DNA from 3 places in the Peribacillus sp. NPDC097895 genome. Region 1 is predicted to be linked to each of the others. Evidence: riboswitches for the same ligand, from Rfam matches in the RefSeq annotation. Region 1 holds a riboswitch; each other region holds the start of a gene.
What was found. Region 1 has a riboswitch for cobalamin ahead of ACQKMH_RS18555 (ABC transporter substrate-binding protein). Riboswitches for the same ligand answer to the same signal wherever they lie in the genome.
Positions count from the first base shown of each region.

Region 2: linked by a shared signal. The riboswitch ahead of metE (5-methyltetrahydropteroyltriglutamate--homocysteine S-methyltransferase) and the one ahead of ACQKMH_RS18555 (ABC transporter substrate-binding protein) in region 1 are both predicted to bind cobalamin.
Region 3: linked by a shared signal. The riboswitch ahead of ACQKMH_RS11120 ((2Fe-2S) ferredoxin domain-containing protein) and the one ahead of ACQKMH_RS18555 (ABC transporter substrate-binding protein) in region 1 are both predicted to bind cobalamin.

Region 1 is NZ_JBNNSH010000003.1:471,130-478,997, forward strand. It holds gene ACQKMH_RS18545 (heme ABC transporter ATP-binding protein) at 1-323, opposite strand, end outside; gene ACQKMH_RS18550 (FecCD family ABC transporter permease) at 316-1,383, opposite strand; gene ACQKMH_RS18555 (ABC transporter substrate-binding protein) at 1,346-2,317, opposite strand; cobalamin riboswitch at 2,490-2,664, opposite strand; gene ACQKMH_RS18560 (polysaccharide deacetylase family protein) at 2,752-3,615, opposite strand; tRNA gene ACQKMH_RS18565 (tRNA-Arg) at 3,879-3,952, shown strand; gene ACQKMH_RS18570 (hypothetical protein) at 4,699-4,863, shown strand; gene ACQKMH_RS18575 (DNA topoisomerase III) at 4,929-7,121, opposite strand; gene ACQKMH_RS18580 (ABC-F family ATP-binding cassette domain-containing protein) at 7,368-7,868, shown strand, end outside.
Region 2 is NZ_JBNNSH010000008.1:4,209-12,076, reverse strand. It holds gene ACQKMH_RS24675 (hypothetical protein) at 1-274, opposite strand, end outside; gene ACQKMH_RS24670 (ABC transporter ATP-binding protein) at 424-1,431, shown strand; gene ACQKMH_RS24665 (ABC transporter permease) at 1,480-2,271, shown strand; gene ACQKMH_RS24660 (ABC transporter permease) at 2,276-3,061, shown strand; gene ACQKMH_RS24655 (acyl-CoA thioesterase) at 3,104-3,580, opposite strand; gene metE (5-methyltetrahydropteroyltriglutamate--homocysteine S-methyltransferase) at 3,577-5,883, opposite strand; cobalamin riboswitch at 6,035-6,225, opposite strand; gene ACQKMH_RS24645 (potassium channel family protein) at 6,471-6,890, shown strand; gene bcp (thioredoxin-dependent thiol peroxidase) at 6,953-7,423, shown strand; gene ACQKMH_RS24635 (aminopeptidase) at 7,434-7,868, shown strand, end outside.
Region 3 is NZ_JBNNSH010000001.1:2,315,583-2,323,450, reverse strand. It holds gene ACQKMH_RS11150 (YozQ family protein) at 113-325, shown strand; gene ACQKMH_RS11145 (energy-coupling factor ABC transporter ATP-binding protein) at 414-1,259, opposite strand; gene cbiQ (cobalt ECF transporter T component CbiQ) at 1,278-2,054, opposite strand; gene ACQKMH_RS11135 (energy-coupling factor ABC transporter substrate-binding protein) at 2,041-2,352, opposite strand; gene ACQKMH_RS11130 (energy-coupling factor ABC transporter permease) at 2,354-3,097, opposite strand; gene ACQKMH_RS11125 (hypothetical protein) at 3,138-3,293, opposite strand; cobalamin riboswitch at 3,277-3,470, opposite strand; cobalamin riboswitch at 3,673-3,862, shown strand; gene ACQKMH_RS11120 ((2Fe-2S) ferredoxin domain-containing protein) at 4,014-4,379, shown strand; gene cobJ (precorrin-3B C(17)-methyltransferase) at 4,398-6,053, shown strand; gene ACQKMH_RS11110 (sirohydrochlorin chelatase) at 6,074-7,021, shown strand; gene cobK (precorrin-6A reductase) at 7,018-7,788, shown strand; gene ACQKMH_RS11100 (precorrin-8X methylmutase) at 7,801-7,868, shown strand, end outside.

The DNA of each region.
Region 1 (7,868 bases):
AACCAACCTGTTTGATGGGAATAGCGCCCAAGTGAGACCGTCTCTTTTACTGTATAAGAAAAAGCTAATGAGGAATGTTGAGGAAGCACAGCAATGACTTGTGCAAGTTGTTTTGACGAATAATCCTTCAAATCCCTTCCCCTTATTCGTATGCTTCCTCCCATAAAATCGAGCACCCCGCTGAGCATGCTTAAAAGCGTCGTTTTCCCGCTGCCATTTGGACCTAAAATCCCGAATAACTCCCCTTTATGTACGTCAAATGAGACAGAGTCCAAAACGGTTTTATTGCCATATCCACCTGTTAACCCTTTTACTTCAAGCATCCGCCCTACCCTCTCTCCGTCTCTTTAATAAAATCAGCGCAAATGCCGGTGCCCCGATAAGTGAAGTGATGACACCGATCGGCAGTTCCGATGGGGCTATGATCGTCCGTGCGACAAGGTCCGCCAAAATCAAGAATCCGCTTCCTATCAGCAAAGACAACGGAAGCAAATGTTTATGGTCAGGCCCCCAAATCCTACGGACCAAATGAGGAATGACCAATCCTACAAAGCCAATCGTCCCTGAAACCGCAACGGCTGCCCCTGTCAATATCGAACCAGCAATCAAGATCCACATTTTTCGCCGATGCACATTCACACCTAAGTGTTTTGCCCGGTCTTCCCCGAAAGTCATCGCATTCAATTCACTTGTATTCATGAGCAAGATCAGTGAACCAATGATAAAAAACGGCAATATGATCGCGATATAATTCCAACCACGCATTGAAACGCTGCCCATGAGCCAGCCAATGATTTGTCTTAATTCCTCGCCCGTCAACGCAATCATCAAAGAAATGAAGGCACTTAAAAACGAGCTGAAAATGATTCCGGTTAATATAATCGTTTCCACTTTCATCGATCGATCCATTTTTTTTGCAAAAGCCAATACACAGAAAATCGTGATCACGGAACATGAGATACTCAATACCGGAAGCGTATATAAACCGATGAATGGCAGTGATATATTCAAGAATAAGGTCAATACAGCTCCGACTGATGCTCCTGATGATATACCTAATGTGTAAGGGTCAGCGAGCGGATTCCGGAGCAGTCCCTGAAATGCCGCACCTGCAATCGCAAGCGAAGCACCAACCAAACCCGCAAGCAATACACGCGGCAAGCGGATGTTCATCACGATATTCGTCAGCATCACATCCGGATCAACGGAAATCGGTAAATGAAAAATCTCCTTGCCGATTATTTGTATAAGTACGGGAATCGGTACTGGCACCGAACCAAAGGAAATGCCAATCGTACAAGCAAAAAGTAAAAATAATAACGCAATCAAATAAGCAAACGTCCCTTTATTTGTCAAATACGTTCGGATAGACTGATTTGGCAAGTTCCTCTACTCCCTCTATTAAGCGTGGACCGGAACGGGTCACCAAGTCAGAATGGACATCAAAGATTTGGCCATTCTTAACAGCATTTACGTCTTGCCATCCTTTTCTGCCGGTCACTTCACTGATTGGATCTTTTGTATAATAACCATACGTTGTAATAATGACATCCGGATTTGCAGCAATCATCGACTCTTCATCAATTTTTGCCCAACCGTCCAATTCAGCCGCTGCATTTTTCGCTGAAATCATTTGAAGCATTTCATTCATGAATGTATTTTTTCCAGGTGTATATATTTCCGGAGACGGCGAAACCTCCACTAAAACGGTCTTTCTATCCGCTTCCTTTACGGATTTGGCTTTTTCAGATATAGCCTTCAGCTTCGTTTTCATATCGGTAATGATTTCTTTTGCCTTATCATGTTCTCCTGTTGCCTGTCCAATCATATCGATAGACTCATACACTTCGTCAAAGCTTTGTGCATCATTAACTACAAGGACATCTATTCCAGCATCCTTAATCTGCTTTAATCCCTCACTTGAATTATGGGCACTGGATGCATGGGCAAGAACAAGATCAGGCTTTAAGGAAACAATCAACTCCGTATTCATTTCCATTCCGCCAACTTTTTCGATTTCTTTCGTTTCTTCCGGGTAATTATCATTGTCGGAAACACCAACAACCTTTTTACCCAAACCAAGAGCAAATACCACTTCCGTATTACTTGGTATCAACGTAACGATTTTCTTCGGTTTTTCTTCTATCGTAACTTTTTCACCCGTTGCATCTTTAATCGTAATCGGGAAAGCTTGGTGTTGAGCATGATTCGTTTGCTGCTTTTCCGTTCCTTCATTAGATCCCCCGCTGCAACCAACGATCATACCTGCAGTCAGTAATAACACCAGGATCAAACCAAAAATTTTCTTCATTTTCATTCCTCACAATCTTTTCATTTATTTTTTCCACCCTATGAAATAGCGCTTCCTTTAAACGAAGATGCGCATCAAAACAAAAAGCATCTCCCGTTAAACGGAAGATGCTTGTATGGCAACAATATAATTACGGACTCTTTAGGGTCTGCCACACACCTTCCCATCCGCGTAGGTTATAGGTGTACGAATCTTGGCAGGTCTCCTGGCTCATGGTCATCGTCAACGGCACCTTCCCATATCTCATACAGTGGTTCACAGCCGTTAACTCCCATATACAGTGGCGGGACCGCGCTGGCATTCAACCAGCTTCCCTTTTAAGTCATTAAGACACCAAATCGCTCATATGTATATAATTTTCACTGCTTTTCATTATACACCATGTAAGAATCTATTATTATATGATTTTTCTGACTGGCTCCAAGATGCCCCGTCCCTCTTCAATGATTTGTAGCATTTTCAATCAGGGACGCAAACCCACCAACCGATAATCCGGGTGAAATCCGAACGCGATGCAGGGCATACATTCCTTGATCACTGGAAGCCCCGCCAGGTTCGGTCGTAACGGCCATCTTGTATCCAGCTTCTTCCGACAGCCTGAGACTCTCTTCGTTATACCGACCAACTGGATACGAAAGTACTGTCGTGTCCTGATGGAGGATACGATCGAATAAATCCTTTGACTGGACCATTTCGACTTCTTGCTGCTCTGGGGTCATGCGGTTTAGCTCAAGATGGTTGATCGTATGACTTTCGATGGAAATCCCATTCCTGCTCATCTCCAGCATTTGACCTTCCGTCAGGTGATGACCTTTTTCAATGGATTTCCCAATCATGAAAATGGTCGCTTTCATGTCATATTCTCTTAATATAGGAAAAGCCTCCGTGTAGTTATCTGTATACCCATCATCAAAAGTAATCCAGACACACTTTTCACTTGGCATTCGATTTTCGGTTAAAACGTGAAATGCTTCATTAGGGGATAATGTATGGTATCCATTTTCCCGAAGCCAAGCCATTTGCATTCGGAATTCCTCTTTTGGCACCCGAAGGTTATTACCTTCAGATATGCTATGATACATCAATATGGGAAGCTGAACCGTGGACTCGGCCCTTATCCAGTTCCTTGTATCGATTTGTTCAGGATTACCTTCGTCCTCCGAATCCTGTCCGCCGTCACTCTCCGCTGCTGCAACTACTTCAATATTATCTTCCGCAATCGGCGCAGCCGTCTTTGTACCTATGTCCTCTAAAACCCCTTGTGAGCATCCAGGTAAAATTAACATCCCCAGCAACGCTGCCATGCTTAAAACTCTGTATTTTCCCACTATCATTCTCCTATTTTTTTCTAGCATAATAGTACCAGAAAACTAGTGAATAATAAAGTATCCCAATTAACGAAAAAAAAGGAATATAAAGAGTTGGTACCCATCCTTGTCAAACTTTATTGGACTGTACATTATCACCAGTTAAGCTTTAATGATGAAATTTTTTCATAAGTACAAGCTATTAGCTTGAAAAGTTTGCCTATAAGAAATATAATAAATAAGTCGTCGACTTTTTATATGTCCCAGTAGCTCAGCAGGATAGAGCGACAGCCTCCTAAGCTGTAGGTCGTAGGTTCGATTCCTATCTGGGACGCTAATGTATGGAAGACCCTGTTATAATCCGGTTAAAGCCGGTTTTATAGCAGGGTCTTTCTTTTGGCTTAACTGAAAATGGCTGTATCACGTATGTCGGATGAAAGCACTTCTGAACATTGGAAACAATGGTGATCTATTCACTAAAAGTTTTCATTGTTTGGAGGTGCTTTTCTTTTCGGTTAAAAAAATGGTAAAACGTGGAAAACATATAAAAGAACGAAATCACACTCGTGCTGAAGATTACGAGCATTAGATATTTTCCTTAGTGAAAAGATCGCTGAAGGTGTTAGAGAAAGAACGTTAGAAGAATACAAACGACATGTCAGAAATTTATCGGACTACCTATCCAAAATGCATTTTCCCTTTAAAAATATCATCGAGTTAACCTCTTCATTAATCAGAAAGTGATGAAGGAATGGGAACCGCGTATTCGCGAAATTACGATAGAATTGCTTGATCAGATCTCCAGTCGGCATGAAATGGACATTGTTACATCGAATATATCCTTTAATCTTTTTTGAAATAAATGTTTGAACTTGTCCCATCCGGGTATACAAATACTGTAAGACATTCTCACCAAAGGAGATGATGTGCATGATGAGTACGATCAGAAGCCAATGGAACAAAGAGAATGATGCAGCGGTGTTTAGTCCAGGTGATTACTGTTAGAGTCAATTGAAGAGTTAGATGATAATCAAAAAGGGAATTACTAGTCTTCTCACCCAAAGGAGGAGGATACTGTTCATGAGTATTTACAGCCAATGGAATCCAGAGAATGACGAAGCAATTTTCAGTCCGGGTGATCAAAAGCCATTCAGTACGCTCACACGAGTAAATTCGGATAAACACACACACACTGACAAAACACTTGAATATGAATTATATGGCACCGTACTGAATGAAGTTTAGTCGAAGCAGTGATATATAGAAAAAGAGCCCTTCACATTTATGCTAAACGTGAAGGGCTCTTTCTTTTATTTATCGAATTTCAGTTTGGCCAACGCATCCGCCAAGGCAGTATTGATCGGCTCTTCTTTATTTTGCTTTTTCATATAATTGGAGACTTCATTTTTTGATACTCTTTGATTTTTATTTTGTCCTCTTCGTTTATTGTAAGAAGAAAGTTTTTCATGAAAACCGCATTTACATGTGAATGTCTGTGCTTCTCCTTGACCGCGCATTTCCATCTTTTTGTGACATTGTGGACATCTTGCATTTGTTACACGTGAAACACCTTTTTTGTGGCCACATTCACGATCCTGACAGACAAGCATTTTTCCCTTTTTACTATTTACTTCAAGCATCAGCTTGCCGCAATCCGGGCATTTTGTTCCTGACACGTTATCATGCTTGAATTTTCGGTCACTATTTTTGATTTCATGAACGATGTTTTTTGCATAGGTGCGCATATCACCGATGAAAGCCTGTTTTGGTAGCTTTCCTTTTGCAATGGCCGTTAACTTTTGCTCCCATTGAGCTGTCAAAGCTGGTGATCGTAAGTCTTCAGGTGCCAACTCGAGGAGCTGCTTTCCTTTTGAAGTTACATGAAGACCCTTCCCTCTCTTTTCAATCAGGAAGCTATTGAACAGTTTTTCAATAACGTCAGCACGCGTTGCCACTGTTCCGATCCCGCCAGTCTCACCAAGGGTCTTGATGAGTTCTTTGCTTTCCCCTGCCATGAAACGAGCAGGGTTTTCCATCGCGGAAAGGAGCGATCCTTCATTGAAGGGTTCTGGTGGTTTTGTTTCACCATCGGTTTGTTTCACAGCCGAAATGGTTAAACTGTCTCCCTTTTGAACGGTCGGAAGCAGTTGCTCTGCAAGGCCATCTTTAGCTTCCTCCTCATCAAATTGGTGATCATAGACTTCCTTCCAGCCGGATTTCAGGACGACCTTCCCTTTTGCCATGAACGTCTCCTGCCCTATTTTGGCGGTGATGGTCGTTTGCTCATATTCGAAGGGCGGCATCAATACGGCAAGGAACCTTTTAACGACCAAATCGTAGATTTTCGATTCTTTGTCGCTCAGTTTTCCTGGAAGCGGCGTTTGCTCGGTCGGGATGATTGCATGGTGATCCGAAACCTTGCTATCATCCACGAACGATTTATTGGCCTTTATCGGGCTGCGCTGGATTCTCGAAGCATACTGGGCATATGGTTTTATGCTGACAGCTTGTAATCTTTCTTTTAGCGTATCAACCAAATCCGTTGATAAAAAGCGTGAATCCGTCCTTGGGTAAGTCAAGACTTTATGGCTTTCATATAAACGCTGCATGATTGATAACGTCTCTTTCGCCGAATAGCCGAATTTCTTATTGGCGTCCCGTTGAAGTTCCGTTAAATCATATAAAGAAGGAGCAAAACTTTTCTTATGGGCTTTGTTCACTTCCACCACTTCTGCCTTTTTCCCCTTCACTGCCGCAAGAACCTTCTCGGCCTTGGTTTTATCAAATGTACGGATATCTTTTGATTGGGCATCTTGCCAGATTAGGCGCAAGTTGGATTCTGCCGTTGCCGACACACCATAATATTTCTTAGGCTGGAATTGTTTTATTTCTTCTTCTTTTTTGGCAATCATCGCAAGTGTCGGCGTTTGGACCCGGCCGCACGATAACTGCGCATTGTGCTTGGTTGTAAGGGCACGTGTCGCGTTCATTCCAACGATCCAGTCCGCTTCGGCCCTTGCTACAGCCGAGGCAAATAGATTTTCATACTCCTTGCCATCCTTCAGCTTTTTAAATCCATCTTTGATTGCTTTATCCGTTACAGAGGAAATCCAGAGCCGCTTGATCGGCTTCTTCACATTCGCTTTTTCAAGTATCCAGCGTGCAACAAGTTCCCCTTCTCGGCCTGCATCTGTGGCAATGATGACATCTTTGACATCCTTGCGGTTCAATTGTGTTTTAACCGCTTGAAATTGTTTGCCTGATTGCTTGATCACGACTAATTTCAAAGACGGCGGCAACATGGGCAGGTCCTCTATACGCCAGGTTTTATATTTTTCATCATACGTTTCCGGATCGGCATGGGTCACCAAATGACCTAGAGCCCAAGTGACGATATACTGATCGCCTTCAAAAAAACCATTGCCCTTTCTCCCGCAATTCAGCACTTTTGCTATATCTCTTCCGACCGATGGCTTCTCGGCCAGTACGACTGTTTTACTCATAGTAACATCCTTTCCCTTTTAAACTGATTCCTCTATTATCGCATATAATTTAGGACAGGGCGATAAAGCACAGCTTCCCATTATTCATCATGAAAAAATGAGCATTCCCACTCAAAATATACCGAATGGATGGGAATGTGCCCAAGGTCATATATGTAAATTAATAGATTAGATAGCAATCCCGTTCAGATTTTAGTATGATGAAACGTAGGGATTTTTTCAAATTAATTGGGAGGTTCAATATAAATGAGCTTACTTTCTATAGATAAATTAGCACACAGCTTTGGCGACCGTACCTTATTCAAGGACGTTTCTTTCCGCCTGATGGCCGGCGAACATGTAGGTTTGGTCGGGGCAAATGGTGTAGGAAAATCAACGATGATGAATATCATTACTGGACAGCTTATCCATGATGAAGGCCGGGTGGAATGGACACCTGGTATCGAATATGGCTATCTTGATCAACATACGATACTTTCAAAGGGTAAATCGATTCGCGACGTCTTAAGGGATGCCTACTTACCTTTGTTCGAGCAAGAAAAAGCACTAAATGAAGTAACCGAGAAAATGGGGACGGCCACTCCAGAAGAACTTGAAGAACTCTTGGAACAAATGGGTGAAATTCAGGACAAGCTTGAAGCAGGCGGTTTCTACAATCTGGATATTAAAATTGAAGAAGCGGCACGCGGGTTAGGACTGGATGCAATTGGATTGGACCGTGATGTCTCTGCCCTAAGTGGTGGACAA
Region 2 (7,868 bases), on a different contig from region 1:
AGGTTAGAATATCCAAGATGGTGGCTGGGTTTTCGATATCAAAGGTTTGGCGGTTCATTTCGCCCTCGGTTTGGTAATAGATAAGTTGGCCGGTGCCTTTTTCTTCATTAATATGAAGGTGGAAACTTATGGGGGTGCTTTCTATCGATCCAGTGGAATCCCTTTTGATGACCTGGCATAATAATTCACCATATTCATCTTCGTAAAGGAAATCATACTGAAGGTTGATGACGACTTTTTCGATTTGGGATAGTAATAATTTTTTAATATTCATAACATAATAGTCTCCTTTGTATATGTATTCGTACACGTCCGGATTTCCCCTGAAAATGGTATATGAAATCCAGGCATTTTTATTGTCTAAAAAGCTGAGGTTGGATAAACTAATGCATTAGGACAAGAGATTACGGAGGATTTAACAGGATGAATGATGCAATTCAAGTGAAACAGCTGCGGAAGGAATTTAAGTCGGCATCAAGCCGTTCCGGGTTAAAGGGTGCCTTCCGGGATTTACTAACAAGAAATTATAAAATCGTCCCTGCCGTCAATGATATCAATTTTACTGTAAAAAAAGGTGAGATGGTAGCTTATATCGGGGAAAATGGAGCAGGAAAATCGACCACGATCAAAATGCTGACGGGCATTTTGGAACCAACAGCAGGTGAAATCACGGTAAATGGCATGAACCCACATAAAGAAAGGGAAAAGTTCACGCAGACAATCGGGGTCGTATTTGGTCAGCGGTCACAGCTTTGGTGGGATATTGCCGTTCAAGAATCCTTCAGATTGCTAAAAAAGGTCTATAAAGTAACGGATGAACAATATAACGATCATATGGAACATGTCATCAAGACGCTCGATATCGGTCCTTTGCTTGACAAGCCAGTGCGTAAACTCTCGCTTGGGCAGCGAATGCGCTGCGAGCTTGCGGCAGCATTGATCCACAATCCGCCTTTGCTGTTCCTGGATGAGCCGACAATAGGCCTTGATGTACTCGTGAAGATGAAGATTCGTGAGTTCCTGAAAGAAATCAATGAGAAATACAATACGACAATCCTTTTGACCACCCATGATTTAGGGGACATCGAGGCATTGTGTGAGCGTGTAATCATGCTTGATGAAGGACAAATCATTTATGATGGGGAATTGCAGAGTTTGAAAGATAACTGGGCTGAGGAAAAACAGATCCATTTTCAATTTATCGAGCCAGTTGCCTTACAGGAATTGCGGTCCTTACCGCTCCCATTTGACGCAAACTGGGTTTATGATGAGAAAAACCAAACGTACATTGCTCTGTTGAAGGAAGAAAGTGATCATATTTCACAGCTTGTTTCAGCTGTCGTATCTCATTTTAAAATAAAGGACATCAAAATTCATGAAACGTCCATCGAAGAGATTGTTCGAAACATTTACGAAGAAGGCACTGTCTGACTCTCTTATCATTAAGAAACAACGTGTCTATCAAGAAGGGAGAGGGCCATGGGGAAGTATTTAGCGATGATTCGCATGCGTTTTTTGATGATGCTTGCGTATCGAACGGATTATTATACAGGCATTTTAATTTATAGCATTAATATCGGTGCTTATTATTTCTTATGGAATGCGATATATGGAGAAAAAAGCTCCATTGAAGGACTTTCAAGTATGCAGATGACCACCTATGTCGCGGTGGCTTGGATGGCACGTGCCTTTTATTTCAATAATATTGACCGCGAAATTGCCACTGAGATAAAGGACGGCAAGGTCGCCATTGAAATGATCAGGCCTTATAACTATTTAGGCATGAAAACGATGCAAGGACTTGGGGAAGGGATATTCCGTTTCTTCTTCTTCTCGATTCCAGGCATGCTGCTGGTGGCTTTCATTTTTCCTATCGAATTGCCGCATGAGCCGGCAACGTGGGGGATATTCGCCATTTCCTTGCTGTTCAGCTTCATCATCAATACACAAATTAACTTATTGACGGGAATCACTACTTTTTTCTTATATAACAATGCTGGGTTGATTCGGGCTAAAAGGGTCATCATCGATTTATTTTCCGGTCTGTTGCTGCCCATCAGTTTCTACCCGATATGGGCGCAGGAAGTGATGAAATACTTGCCATTTCAGGGGATCAGTTATGTACCAAGCATGATTTTTACGAATGGGTACAGTTCAGGCGAAATTGGCATGGCACTATTACAGCAGTTAATTTGGGTCATCATTCTCATTATACCGATTCAGCTTTTATGGATAGTCGCGAAAAAACAGCTGATTGTTCAAGGGGGTTGATGGGATGTTTTATGTATCGATGTTTTTTCAATATGTGAGTCAGTATATGAAAACAAGATTACAGTATCGAGCCGATTTCTTCATGGAAATCCTATCTGACCTGCTGAATCAGGTCGTGAATCTGGTATTTATCTTAGTCGTTTTTGGACATACACAATTTTTAAGCGGTTGGAGCCGTGAAGAAATCATATTCATATATGGATTCTTCCTTATTCCATTCGCCCTTTTTTCAGCCTTTTTCAATATCTGGGATTTCAATGATCGCTATATCGTCAAAGGGGAGATGGACCGGATTTTAACAAGACCGATACATAGCTTATTTCAAGTCATATTAGAAAGAATCGAGCTTGAAGCGTTATTTGGTGTTGTGACCGGTTTGATTATAATATTCTATTCAGGGATTAAATTGGATCTGGAGCTTGCATGGTATGATCCGATTCTTTTCATCATTTTTGCAATAGGAGGGGCCCTTGCTTATGCAGCCATTTTCGTTGCAATAGCAAGCATTGGGTTCTGGTCTGATGCGAAAACTTCCATCATGCCCATGATGTACAATATCGGGAACTACGGACGCTATCCTGTTGATATTTATAATAAGGTCATTCGTTTTGTTCTTACATGGGTGCTGCCATTCGCGTTTGTTGGTGTGTATCCTGCATCTTATTTCCTTAGAAAAGAAGAGTGGTATGCATATGCATTTGCCACTCCTGTAATCGGGGTTGTCTTTTTCATGATATCCGTTTTCATATGGAATCAGGGAGTGAAGAGATACCGCGGGGCAGGGAACTAAAAGAAACCCCTTCAACAGTATTCATGTTGAAGGGGTTTTTGTTTAGTTCCGTTTTTTCTTTCTTTCAATATATCTTGCTTGTGCTTGAACAAATTGCTGCTTTTCCTCTTCCGATTCGGGAATGACCTGAGGTACGTTTGTCGGCTTACCATCTTCATCGATGGCCAACATCGTTAAAAAGGCACGTGCCGTAAGCTGTTTTTCACCTGTTAATAGGTTCTCACGCTCCACTTTGACGAATACCTCCATTGATGTGCGATGAGCACAGGTGACATATGCTTCAAGGTTGATCGCATCCCCTGTCTTGATGGGGGCCAAAAAATCAAAAGAGTCGCTTGAAGCAGTCACAACGGGTTTTCGACAATGGCGCATAGCTGAAATGCAGGCTATTTTATCAACATAGGCCATTACTTTCCCGCCAAAGATGGTATTGTGATGATTTGTATCCGGTGGAAAAACAAGGTCGGTTAAAAAAGTCCGTGACTGCTGTGTTGGGTGGGCAGTGTTCTTCTCGATCATTTGCCTGTTGTTTTAGATAAAAGGTTTTCACGGACGATTTTTGCTGCTTCGACCATGTTTGTCAGGGAAGCGACGGTTTCCGGGATACCCCTTGTTTTCAGGCCGCAGTCGGGATTGATCCAAAACTGGTCTTTATCCAATACCTTGATGCCCCGTTCAATCATATCGACCATTTCTTCCACTGCCGGCACACGCGGGCTGTGAATATCATACACACCCAGGCCAATACCCTTTTCATACGTTTTTTCCTCGAATGCGGAAGCAAGCTCCCCATGGCTACGGGATGTTTCGATGGAAATGACATCGGCATCGAGGGAGGAGATGACATCCATGAAGCTGTTAAAGTCGCAATAGCACATATGCGTGTGGATTTGGGTTGTATCCTCCACGCTTGAAGTGGATATCAAGAACGAATTAACAGCCCAGTTTAAATACTCATCGCGATCGCTTTTTTTCAATGGCAGGCCTTCTCTAAGTGCAGGCTCATCAACCTGAATCATTTTTATTCCAGCGGATTCCAATGCAATGACTTCTTTTTCCAAAGCGAGCGCCAGCTGGTAGCAAACATTCTCCCTGGAAATATCATCACGGACAAATGACCAGTTCAAAATCGTTACAGGACCTGTAAGCATTCCCTTTACCGTTTTCTTCGTCAGTGATTGTGCGTATACACTTTCCCTGACAGTCATGGGCTCGATGAAATGGACGTCGCCGTATATGACTGGAGGCTTTACGCAGCGAGACCCGTAAGATTGTACCCACCCTTTTTCAAGAAAGACGAATCCGCCTAACTTATGGCCGAAGTATTCAACCATATCCGTCCGTTCGAATTCCCCGTGAACCAAAACATCCAAACCGATTTCTTCTTGGATATCGATCCACCTGCCGATTTCTTCGTTTACGAATGTTTCATATTGCGAAGCGGTCCATTCTCCTCGTTTAAATTTCCCGCGTGCTTGTTTAACTTCAAATGTCTGCGGAAAGCTGCCAATCGTAGTGGAAGGAAGAAAAGGCAATTTGAAAAAGTCCTGTTGTTTTTGATAGCGCTCTTTAAATGGCAACTGACGTCCTGTGGTCTTGGATTTAACCTTTTCGACATTGGATTGTACACTTTTATGATTTCGTGCACTTGAACTTGCTAACGTTTGAACCGCTAATTTATTGGCGCCCACTTTTTCGGCGATAGCATCTAAACCTTGGTTATTTCCTTTGACCAAGAGTGTGATTTCTTCAAGTTTCTCATCTGCAAAAGCAAGGGCCTCTTTCACTTCTTTGGCAATCAGAGTTTCATTGCGGACGGTCACCGGGACATGAAGCAGGGAACAAGAGGGCTGAAGCCAGATCTGGTCTTCGGCTACTTTTTTCTTAAGCGTCTCGATCAAATGGATCTTTTTGGATAAATCAGAAAGCCAAATGTTCTTTCCATCAATCACACCTGCACCAAGCACTTTGTTCTTCGGGAAGCCGAATTCTTCAAGATTACTAAGATTCTTCCCTTTATCATGTACAAAATCAAGGCCGATCCCCTGTACTTGTAATTCAATCACCTCTTGGTAGTGTTCCACGGCATCAAAGTATGTTTGCAGCATGATGTTCAGGCTTGGTGCTGCTTCATTCAGTTTTTCGTAGAGGTATGCAACGGTTTGCATATCATCTTTGGAAATTGATGAAACAATGGAAGGTTCATCGATTTGAACCCATTTCACGCCTTCTTGCTCCAACTCTTGCAGAATTTGCGTGTATAGCGGAAGCAAACTCAGGATGATGCCAGGAATATCTTCTTTGTTGAAGCCTTTGGAAAGGGAGATGAAGGTATAAGGTCCGATTAACACGGGCTTCGTTTCAATCCCTAGCTTTTCCTTGGCTTCCCGGTATGCAGCAAGTGGTTTATTTTCTGTTAAGTTCAGCTGTGACCGTTTTAATTCCGGGACGATATAGTGATAGTTCGTATTGAACCATTTCGTCATTTCTGAAGCGACTTCATCCTTGTTACCGCGGGCCATGGAATAATAAACGGAAAGGGGAACGGCGCCGCCTTCATAAGCGGAATAACGTTCAGGAACAAGACCGAACATGACTGACATATCTAGCATTTGATCATATAAAGTGAAGTCATTGACAGGAATGATATCAATTCCTTGATCTTTCTGTTTTTGCAAATTGCCCAACCGGATGGCTTCTAGTTGTGCCGTAAACTCCGTTTCATCGATTTTCCCGGACCAGTAAGCTTCCAATGTGCGTTTCCATTCACGATCTTCACCGATTCGCGGGTACCCTAAACTACTACTTTTCAATATTCTCATCCTCCTGCATTCTTTAATTTGATAAAACAACAAAAAAAGCACCCCTAACCGTCAAAAAGAGAAAGTTAGAAATGCTTAAAATAAAGAGGCATGAAAAATGCCCCTTACAATTATAAGGTCCCTAACACCTCCCTATCTCCCGTAGGTTAAAACAGTGTTGTTGAAACAGGCAGGTCTCCTGACTTAGGGAATATCATTAGCGCAAGCCTTCCCAATCCTTAAGATCAGTGGCATATGGATGGCGCTAACATTCCCATTACAGTGGCGGGACCGTTCCGGAATTACACCGGGCTTCCCTTTTAATCCTAATGAAAATTAGGAACCTATTTCCACATATGAAATTTCATAAAACCTGCTCGATAAGCTGACTGCAGGCACTAAAAATTTATAAAATAAAAACTATTATAAAAATTTAGACAATCTTAACATATCCGACTTGGATGGTCAACAAGGAAAAAGTTCTCAATCCGACAAGAGCGTATTGGATGTGGGAGTGTTAACTATGAAGTCAGTCCCTAAAAAAGAATATATTGTTTGGACAGGGAGTATGTATAAAGGAAGTGGCGTTTTGAAATGGGGCGTGGGGAATGACATTCTACATCTTGATTGCAGGAATCATTTTTTGCATGGTGATGAGCATTCGGACGTTATTTCTTGTTGAGTCGGGAGGAAAGAAGTTTTCCTTAGAGGATCTGCTGTGGCTTGGCAATTTATATGCGACGATATTAGTTGGATTTGCATTGATTTATTTATTATACGAGCTTCAGAATCATTCGGTGATTCTTGATATGGGCAATCGTTTGGACGGCACTTTCTATGAACAGCTGAAGACTTCTTTTTATTTTAGTGCGATGACGATGTTTTCAGTGGGGTATGGAGACATAGCCCCAATAGGCATGGGAAGGATGATAGCTACGATTCAGGCCTTCATCGGGTACACGCTCCCGGCAGCGTTCGTGATTCGGACGGTGATCGACTTGGATCAGAAAGATAGGAAGGATAAATGAAAGTTGTGTTTCTTTCGATTATTGGGTACTCTTACCATAATGAAAGAAATGGAGGGTTCAAAATGACTGTAAAAATTGGCGAAAAAGCACCTGATTTTCAACTCACTGCAAACAATGGTGAGTTAGTTTCCTTATCGGATTTTAAGGGCAAAAACATAGTTTTGTATTTTTACCCAAAAGATATGACACCAGGCTGCACGACGGAGGCTTGTGATTTTCGGGATCATAATGAGCAGTTTGAGGAACTGAACGCCGTCATCATTGGGATCAGTCCAGACCCGGCAGCACGTCATGAAAAATTCATTGAAAAGCATGGATTGCCTTTTTTGCTGCTAGCTGATGAAAATCATGAAGCTGCTGAATCATTTGATGTATGGCAATTGAAAAAGAACTTCGGAAAGGAATATATGGGCATTGAACGTTCAACTTTCCTGATTGATAAGGAAGGCAAGATCGTCAAAGAATGGCGTAAGGTTAAAGTCAAAGGCCACGTTGAAGAAGCTCTTGAAACTCTTCGCGACCTCGAAAAATAAGGGACAGGCAATGAAGGATGAGCGAATAACGAAGCTTGCTGCCATGCTGATTCATCATTCGATACAATTACAGCCAAAAGAGAGAATCCTCATACGGGGCCATATCAACACGAAACCATTGTTGAAAGAGCTGATTGATGAAACATACAGAGTCGGTGCTTATCCATATATAGAACTCGAAGACGATGAGATAAGCCGGCATTTGTTGCTAGGGAATGTGAAGGAACAACTTGACACCTCTTCTGAATGGGCTTTGAAGAAGTATACCGATATCGATGCGGTCATCATCATCACCTGTGAAGAAAATGATGCGGAAATGACTGAAGTCCCCGTTGAGAGGCACCGTCTTCAAGGGGAGGCCATGAATTCTTCCACTCTTTTTTATGTAAACAACCGACGGTGGGTGTTACTTAATTATCCTACCAACGCATCAGCGCAAAAAGCC
Region 3 (7,868 bases), on a different contig from region 1:
TTTTATCATTATTGAATATTGCCTCGTTTTTTACACAAAATACCTTTGTCTTTATTACCTGCTGTCAATCAAAATCTGACATGTTGAAATTTGAAAATTAGGAGTGAAAACAATGGATAGCAAGCAATCAAAAAAAGAATCTTCGGAAATTGCCGGAAGAACATATGATGTCAGTGATTATAAACGGGAAGATACATTATCCTCAGGACTGGCTACAACCCACGAACAAGTCTCGGATACTTATGCGGAAGGCGAGATAAAAGCAGTCGTTGATGATGTAAACGGGAGAGATATTGAAATTGAAAAAGAAGGATCTAAGGAATAAAGGAAATGAATAGATTTCTGATATTTTAAAGATATAACGACTAAATCCCCAGCTTGTTGTATGATGAAACAAGCTGGGGGATATGTAATTAATAAATACTTACTGTCTCCATTTTTTGAAGCAACTCTTCCTTCGTTCTTGGAGTAAGGTCCCTTGCTGCGGGTATCTTTGATTGATTAAGGGCTTGAAACATTTCAAATACCCATGGTTTCTCCAGATGTGCCTGAAGCAAAACCTCCTCATCATGAAAAACAGATACAGGATCTCCTTGGTATATGACCTTGCCATCGTTCATGACAATGACTTCATCAGCCCATTGGTAGGCTAAATTAACATCATGTGTGGATAAAATAATCGTTTTGTCCGGTTGATGGATACTGTCCAGCAGAGCCATGATCTGTCTGGAGAAATAAGAATCCAATCCAGCAGTAGGCTCATCCAAAAGCCAGACATCTGGTTCCATGGCGAGTATCCCTGCAATGGCGACACGCTTTTTTTGTCCTAAGCTTAAAAAATGGGTGGGCCTGTCTTTCAACTCCGTTACTTCCGTTTGAGCCATCGCCCATTTTACTTTCTCCTGCACTACATTTATATCCCAGCCTAAATTCATCGGTCCAAACGAAATATCCTGTTGAACATTAGCGGAAAAAAGCTGAGAATCGGGATCTTGAAAAACGATTCCGACTTGTTTTCGTAAGGATAATAATGCTTTACGGTCATATTTCATTTTCTTGCCCTTAAATCTGACTGTTCCTCCAGTAGGCTGTAAAAGACCATTTAAATGGAGGAATAGAGTCGATTTACCGGCTCCATTATTGCCTAATAATGCAATTTTTTTACCTTGTTGAATCGTTACAGATAGATCCTTTAAAGCGAACGTCCCATCTGCGAATCGGTGGGTGAGGCCTTCTATATTAAAAATATGCTCTTCCATTCTTGTATTGCCTCCAATTTACATATATCCATAAATAAAGATTAAGCTTCCCAGTATGACAAATCCGATCAGCCAATTGCGTGAAGAATAGGTGTAAGGATCATCGATATATGTAAGGCTCTCCTGATATCCTCTGGCATTCATGGCCATCGTCAATTGCCCAGAGCGCTGGAATACTCCTAAAAATAAGGATGAAATCAGTAAACCGAGAGATCTAATGCCTTTTTTTATCGAACTATACCCAAGTCGGGAGGACTGTGATCGATGAATGGCTAAAGCTGTATCTAAAAAAATAAAAATAAAGCGATAGGTCAATTCTATTAAATCGATCAATAGGGAAGGCACCTTCAGTTTCCGTAGCACGGATAGAATGACAGTGATGGGGGTCGTTAAGGTTAAGAAATATAAGCAGCTAATACTGCCCAATACGACAGAAATCAAATTGATCACCAAACCAATGCTGTCATCGCTGATGAATATTTGCCAATTTCCGACCTTCCAGGACCACCATATATTCGATATTGAATTCAATTCACTTGTGAAAGACAAAAGGATCGTAAGTGTACCGGATAATATAAAAAAACCTGGTAATAAGAGTAATTTAAGATAATAAGTGAACGGGATTCTTGCCGCAAAAATGATTAAAGCGCTCATTACCGTAAACGTGATAAGTGAAACCTTCATATCCCTTACCGTTAAAGAAAACAGTAAAAGGGAGAGTGAAAAAATCATCTTCTCCACTGGATGTACATCCTTTAGCCCATTGAAATAGGCATACTTATCAATGAGTAGCATGCTTGGATTTTTCGGGCGTTTCTTGTTTGTTTTGCTTATTTCTTTGCCTCATTACGCCAATGAAGTATCCAATGAAACCGGCTCCGATTGCAGCTTGCAGGGCAAATAATAAGCTTTCGGTTTCTGCACCTGGCGGCTCCCAAATGCTATTGAACCAAGGCTTATATTCTGGGTGGATTTTATTGATGGCATCTTTAGCCTCCCCGTCAGCACCTCCAAATTCCGTACCTTGTTGGGTGATTAACGGTATAGTTGCAAGAATGACGACCAGGAAAAGCAGAAGTAAACTTTTTTTCATGTTAACGGACCTCCTTGGATAAAACTCGCAGCAATTTCAATTCGCCTAAATTGTATTTTTTCAAAAAATTCATCACGACGACTGTCAATAATCCTTCGCTGATTGCCAAGGGGATTTGGGTAAGGGCAAAAATCCCTGCAAATTTAGTGAATGAAGCCATGAATCCTCCTACCTCGGATGGAAAAGCAAGTGCAAGTTGGACGGAAGTTACCACATACGTTCCTAAATCTCCAAAAGCGGCTGCCAAGAAAACGGCAAGAGAGAAAGACCAACCCAATTTAGTTGCACCCTTGAAGATAAAGTACGCAATGAACGGTCCGCATACTGCCATGGAAAAGGCATTGGCTCCTAATGTGGTCAATCCTCCATGAGCCAGTAAAACAGCTTGAAATAATAAAACGATGGAACCGATGACACTCATGGCCAATGGACCAAATAATATGGAACCCAAACCAACTCCGGTAGGGTGTGAAGAGCTACCCGTTACGGACGGAATTTTTAAAGCCGACAAAATGAATACAAATGCTCCTGATAATCCGAGCATCATTTTGGTTTCTGGGTTTTCCTTTACTTTCAACCTAATGGAGCGATATCCCAAGATTAAAAATGGCAAGGTCACAGCCCACCAGAATATGGCCCATTCAATCGGTAAAAAGCCCTCCATGATATGCATGGCCATTGCACGTTTTGGGACAAAAAACAGTAAAATGACAAAATAAAGTATCTTCCAATTGATTTTTTTCATTCTTTCTCCTTTCAACACTCATGATTTTCTGTCCAAAGCTTTAGAAGAAAAGCGGTGCCCAACCTAACATAAAAAGCACTTCTCTCAAAAGAAAGAAGTGCGTAATGAACAGGAATTTGCAGCATAAACCAACCATGGGCCATTCTGCCTGATCCGCACACCCATCCTCGTAGGCTGAAACAGTTTCACGCTTCATGGCAGGTCTCCTGGCTTTGGTTCATCATCCTGTTACATCCTTCCCATCTCATTTGACAGTGGATGAATTACGGTAACAGGACTTCCCTTTACAGTGGCGGGACCGCGCCGGATTTACACCGGCTTCCCTTTTAAGCTGAATCCCGAGAAATTCAGCACCATAAAACATATGTAATTATATTGAAAATTCTCGTATAGTGTATCATAAAGAAATAATTCCAGCTATACTCTATTTTTTTTTGCCTTGAGAAACATAGGAAGGAAAGGCATGGGAGCTGGATTAAAACGATTAAACTTTTCTAAACAGTCCGAATAAACTATTGAATTTTGCTAAAGTTGTTATATGATAGATAAAGTTAGCTAGAATTGTATAATAAAACCAAATATTTCATTTTAAAAGTGCTCTTGCATGAAAAGGCAAGGGATAATAGGGAAATCGGTGAAAATCCGATGCAGCCCCCGCTACTGTAAACGCTGATGAAATTGTCGATGACCACTGGCTGAATGCCGGGAAGGGACAAAGTAAAATGATGCGTAAGCCAGGAAACCTGCTTTTAAAATCGTATAATACTTTTCGGAGGGAAAGGTAGAGGAACTATGACGATTTTGGGAGATTCTGCATATTTGCAGAGTGCTTCTCTTTCATATAGTTTTTTTAAACCTTAACTCTAATGTTAAGGTTTTTTATTTTGCCTTTTCCCTGAACTGGAGGAGAAAGAAGATGACAACTTGGAATTTGCAGGGGACAAACTCGCATCTGTTGATTTGTAATGGGAGCAGTTGCATGAAAAAAGGCGGAGAAGAAGTGACCCAAGCCATTCGCGATGAAATTACTTCAAAGGGATTGGATCTGAAAATACATACAACGAGGACTCGCTGTAACGGAAGATGCAAGGATGCCTGCGTTGTGATTGCCTATCCCCAAGGGAAATGGTATCGAGTGGATTCCCCAGACTTTGGTCGGCAGATTGTGCGGACTATTGATGATGGGGAGTTTGTACCTCAAATGATTTACCAATTTACTGATGGGGAAATGGCCCCAAATCCAGATTTTCCTGCTCATACAGGTATTTCAAAGAACAAATAAGTAAAAGGAGATGTCTTAATGAGTACAAACGGTAAATTATTCGTCGTGGGCTTTGGTCCAGGGAATTTTGAACATATTACCAAACGTGCTGTTGAAGCCCTTCAAGAAAGTGACTATATCATTGGGTATAAAACTTATGTTGAACTCATTCAGGGGCTGCTTACAGATCAAACGATTATTAGTACGGGAATGACTGAAGAAGTATCACGTGCACAGGAAGCAGTCAAACAAGCGGAGTTGGGAAAGAAAGTAGCTGTAATATCCAGTGGAGATGCTGGTGTTTACGGAATGGCTGGATTGGTTTATGAAGTATTGATTGAAAAAGGGTGGAAAGAAGAAACGGGGGTAGGCATTGAAGTCATTCCTGGTATTTCTGCCATTAATTCATGTGCGTCTTTACTTGGGGCACCTGTCATGCACGATTCGTGCACCATTAGCCTCAGTGATCATTTAACTCCATGGGATCTTATCGCTAAAAGGGTGGAGGCTGCTGCAATGGCTGATTTTGTCATTGCCCTTTATAATCCTCGAAGCGGCAGACGGACAAGGCAAATAGTTGAAACACAGAAAATTCTGCTTCGCTACCGTTCACCCGATACACCTGTCGGGTTGGTGAAAAGTGCATATCGCGATCGTCAGGATATTGTCATCACGAATTTAAAAGATATGTTGAATCACGATATTGGAATGCTGACCACCGTCATTATTGGGAATTCATCTACCTTTTTATATGACGACAAAATCATCACACCAAGAGGCTATCAAAGAAAGTATACGTTGAATTCGGAAAAACAAACATTGAAGCCGCATCAGCGTCTGCAAAAAGAAGCAGAACCGTGGGCATTAGATCAAGAAGCTGGTTCCATACAGGAATCCTTCACCGAGTCTGTCGGAGGAGTTGGATTACTTACAAAAGCACCAGAAAAGAAGCTCGCTTCCTTTGAAATGGCCATGGAAGCCCTGTCAAGAGTCAAGGGTCAAACCGTTCAGCAATCCATTAAGCCGATTGTTCAGCAAAAAATGGAGTCGGTGTTTGAGCTTGCCGTCAGTCCAGGGGTGGCGAATAAACAATTCACTCCCAAACAAATGATGACACTGGCGGAAGTTGTCGGGGAAAAGGGAACGATGGAATACACGCCAAATCATAAGATCGTTTTAAAGATTCCGACAACGGATCCGGAGAACATCACTTGGAAATTACAATCAGCAAACTTTCTATTATCACCTATTGGAGATGTATTGACATTAAAAGCGTGTGATTTCTGTGATGGTGAAAAAACCGAATCCATTCCTTATGCAGACGAAATACAACGGGTCCTTGGGGGCATGAAATTGCCTAAGGAATTGAACATCGGTTTTAATGGGTGTGGAATGGCTTGTTATAGCGCCGTGATGGATGACATCGGGATTGTCTTCCGAAAAGGGAAATTTGACTTATTCCTTGGAGCTAAACCGGTTGGAAGAACAGCCCATCCAGGTCAGCCGGTTGCGGAAGGCATTGATCCGGAACAGCTTGTTGCCTTGATCACGGACATTGTCGAAGAGTATAAGCAAAATGCCCATCCAAATGAGCGTCTGTTTAAATACTTTAAACGTGCCAAAAAGATTCAGAGTTATTCTTATCAGGACATTGCTCCCAAAATACACATAGAGCCTGCGCCTTGCGAAGACTAATTTTAAGAGGGGGAAAGTAAATGAAAGCAGTATTATTCGTAGGTCACGGAAGCCGCTTGGCTTCAGGAAATGAAGAGGTCCTCAAGTTTATTGAAAATATGATTCCGTCAATGGATGATGCCTACTTGGTTGAAACGTGCTTTTTGGAATTTGCAAAACCAAATATATCCAAAGGCATTGAAAATTGTGTAAACCGGGGCGCTACGGAAGTTATCGTCATACCGATCATTTTGTTGCATGCAGGACATTCAAAATTACATATCCCAGCTGAAATAGAGGATGGGAAAACCAAGTATCCAGAAGTGAAATTCACATATGGTCAAACCATTGGGGTCCACCATGATGTTTTGACAATCCTGACAGACCGTCTTGCGGAAGCTGGATTCGATACAGCCTCTGAACACCCCGAGACAGCAATATTGCTGATTGGCCGAGGTGGTAGTGATGCTGATGCAAATAGTGATATCTATAAAATTTCACGATTATTGTGGGAGAAGCTAAACGTGAAGTGGATCGAAAGTGCATTCATGGGTGTAACGGACCCACACGTTGATGAAGGCATTGAACGATGCATCCGGTTAGGAGCAAAAAAAATAGTGATGCTGCCATACTTTCTCTTCACGGGTGTGTTAATGGAAAGAATGGAGAATATGCTTAAAGGCTACCAAGAGAAATATCTTGACCAAGAATTTATTTTGGCGAAGTATTTTGGGTATCATCCAACCTTACAAAACATCCTCCAAGAACGTGTAACGGAAGCCAGTGAAGGCAGATCAAGCGGGGCGCGTGATATGGAAAATTATCGTCTATATGTTGAGGAACATGGACATGCGCATCATCACCATCACCATGATGAGGAACATGGCCATCACCATCATGACCAAGATCACGACCACGATCATGACCACGATCATGATCATGACCACGACCATGATCATGATGAACAAGCGGTGGGGACGTCAAAATGATTTTGTTCTTGGCGGGCACAAGTGATGCAAGGGAATTAGCGATTGAAATGCAGCAGGAGGGATTCCGGGTTTTGGCAACTGTTGTAACCGATTCGGCGGCGAAGAGTTTGCAAGATGCTGGGATAACCTCACGTATTGGCCGATTAACTTCAGAGGAAATGACCTCTTTAATCACCGAAAAAGGCTTTCAGGCTGTAGTTGATGCAAGTCACCCATTTGCGGAAGAAGCATCGAAAAATGCCCTTAACGGAGCAAAGGCAGCAAATGTTCCTTATATTCGTTATGAGCGTGAAAGTCAACGGTTTCAGAATGACAAACTGATAGTGGTTCGTGATTATGAGGAAGCTGCTAAGCTTGCCGCCGTAAAACGGGGAGTCATCATGCTCACGACAGGAAGTAAAACCCTGGCTGTCTTCGCAAAAGAATTGGTGGGGCTCGAGAATACTAGGGTGATAGCGAGAATGCTGCCACGAATGGACAATATGGAAAAATGCGCGGAGCTAGGCATTGAACAAAAAAATATCGTTGCGATTCAAGGTCCATTTTCCAAAGAATTAAATAAAGCTCTATATAACCAGTATGGCGTCACATTGATGATAACGAAAGAAAGCGGCAAGGTCGGAGCGGTTGATGAGAAATTGGAAGCCGCGTTGGAATGTGGAATCGAGACAATCATGATTTCCCGTCCAAATGTTGACTATCAAAATGTCCATTCCAGTTTTGATCATGTCATTGCCGAATTGAATAATCAGTTAAACGAAAAATAGGAGGAATGCACGATGGATTTTAAAACAGATTTTAAACCACTGACAGTAGACCCGGACAAAATATATGATTATAGCTTTTC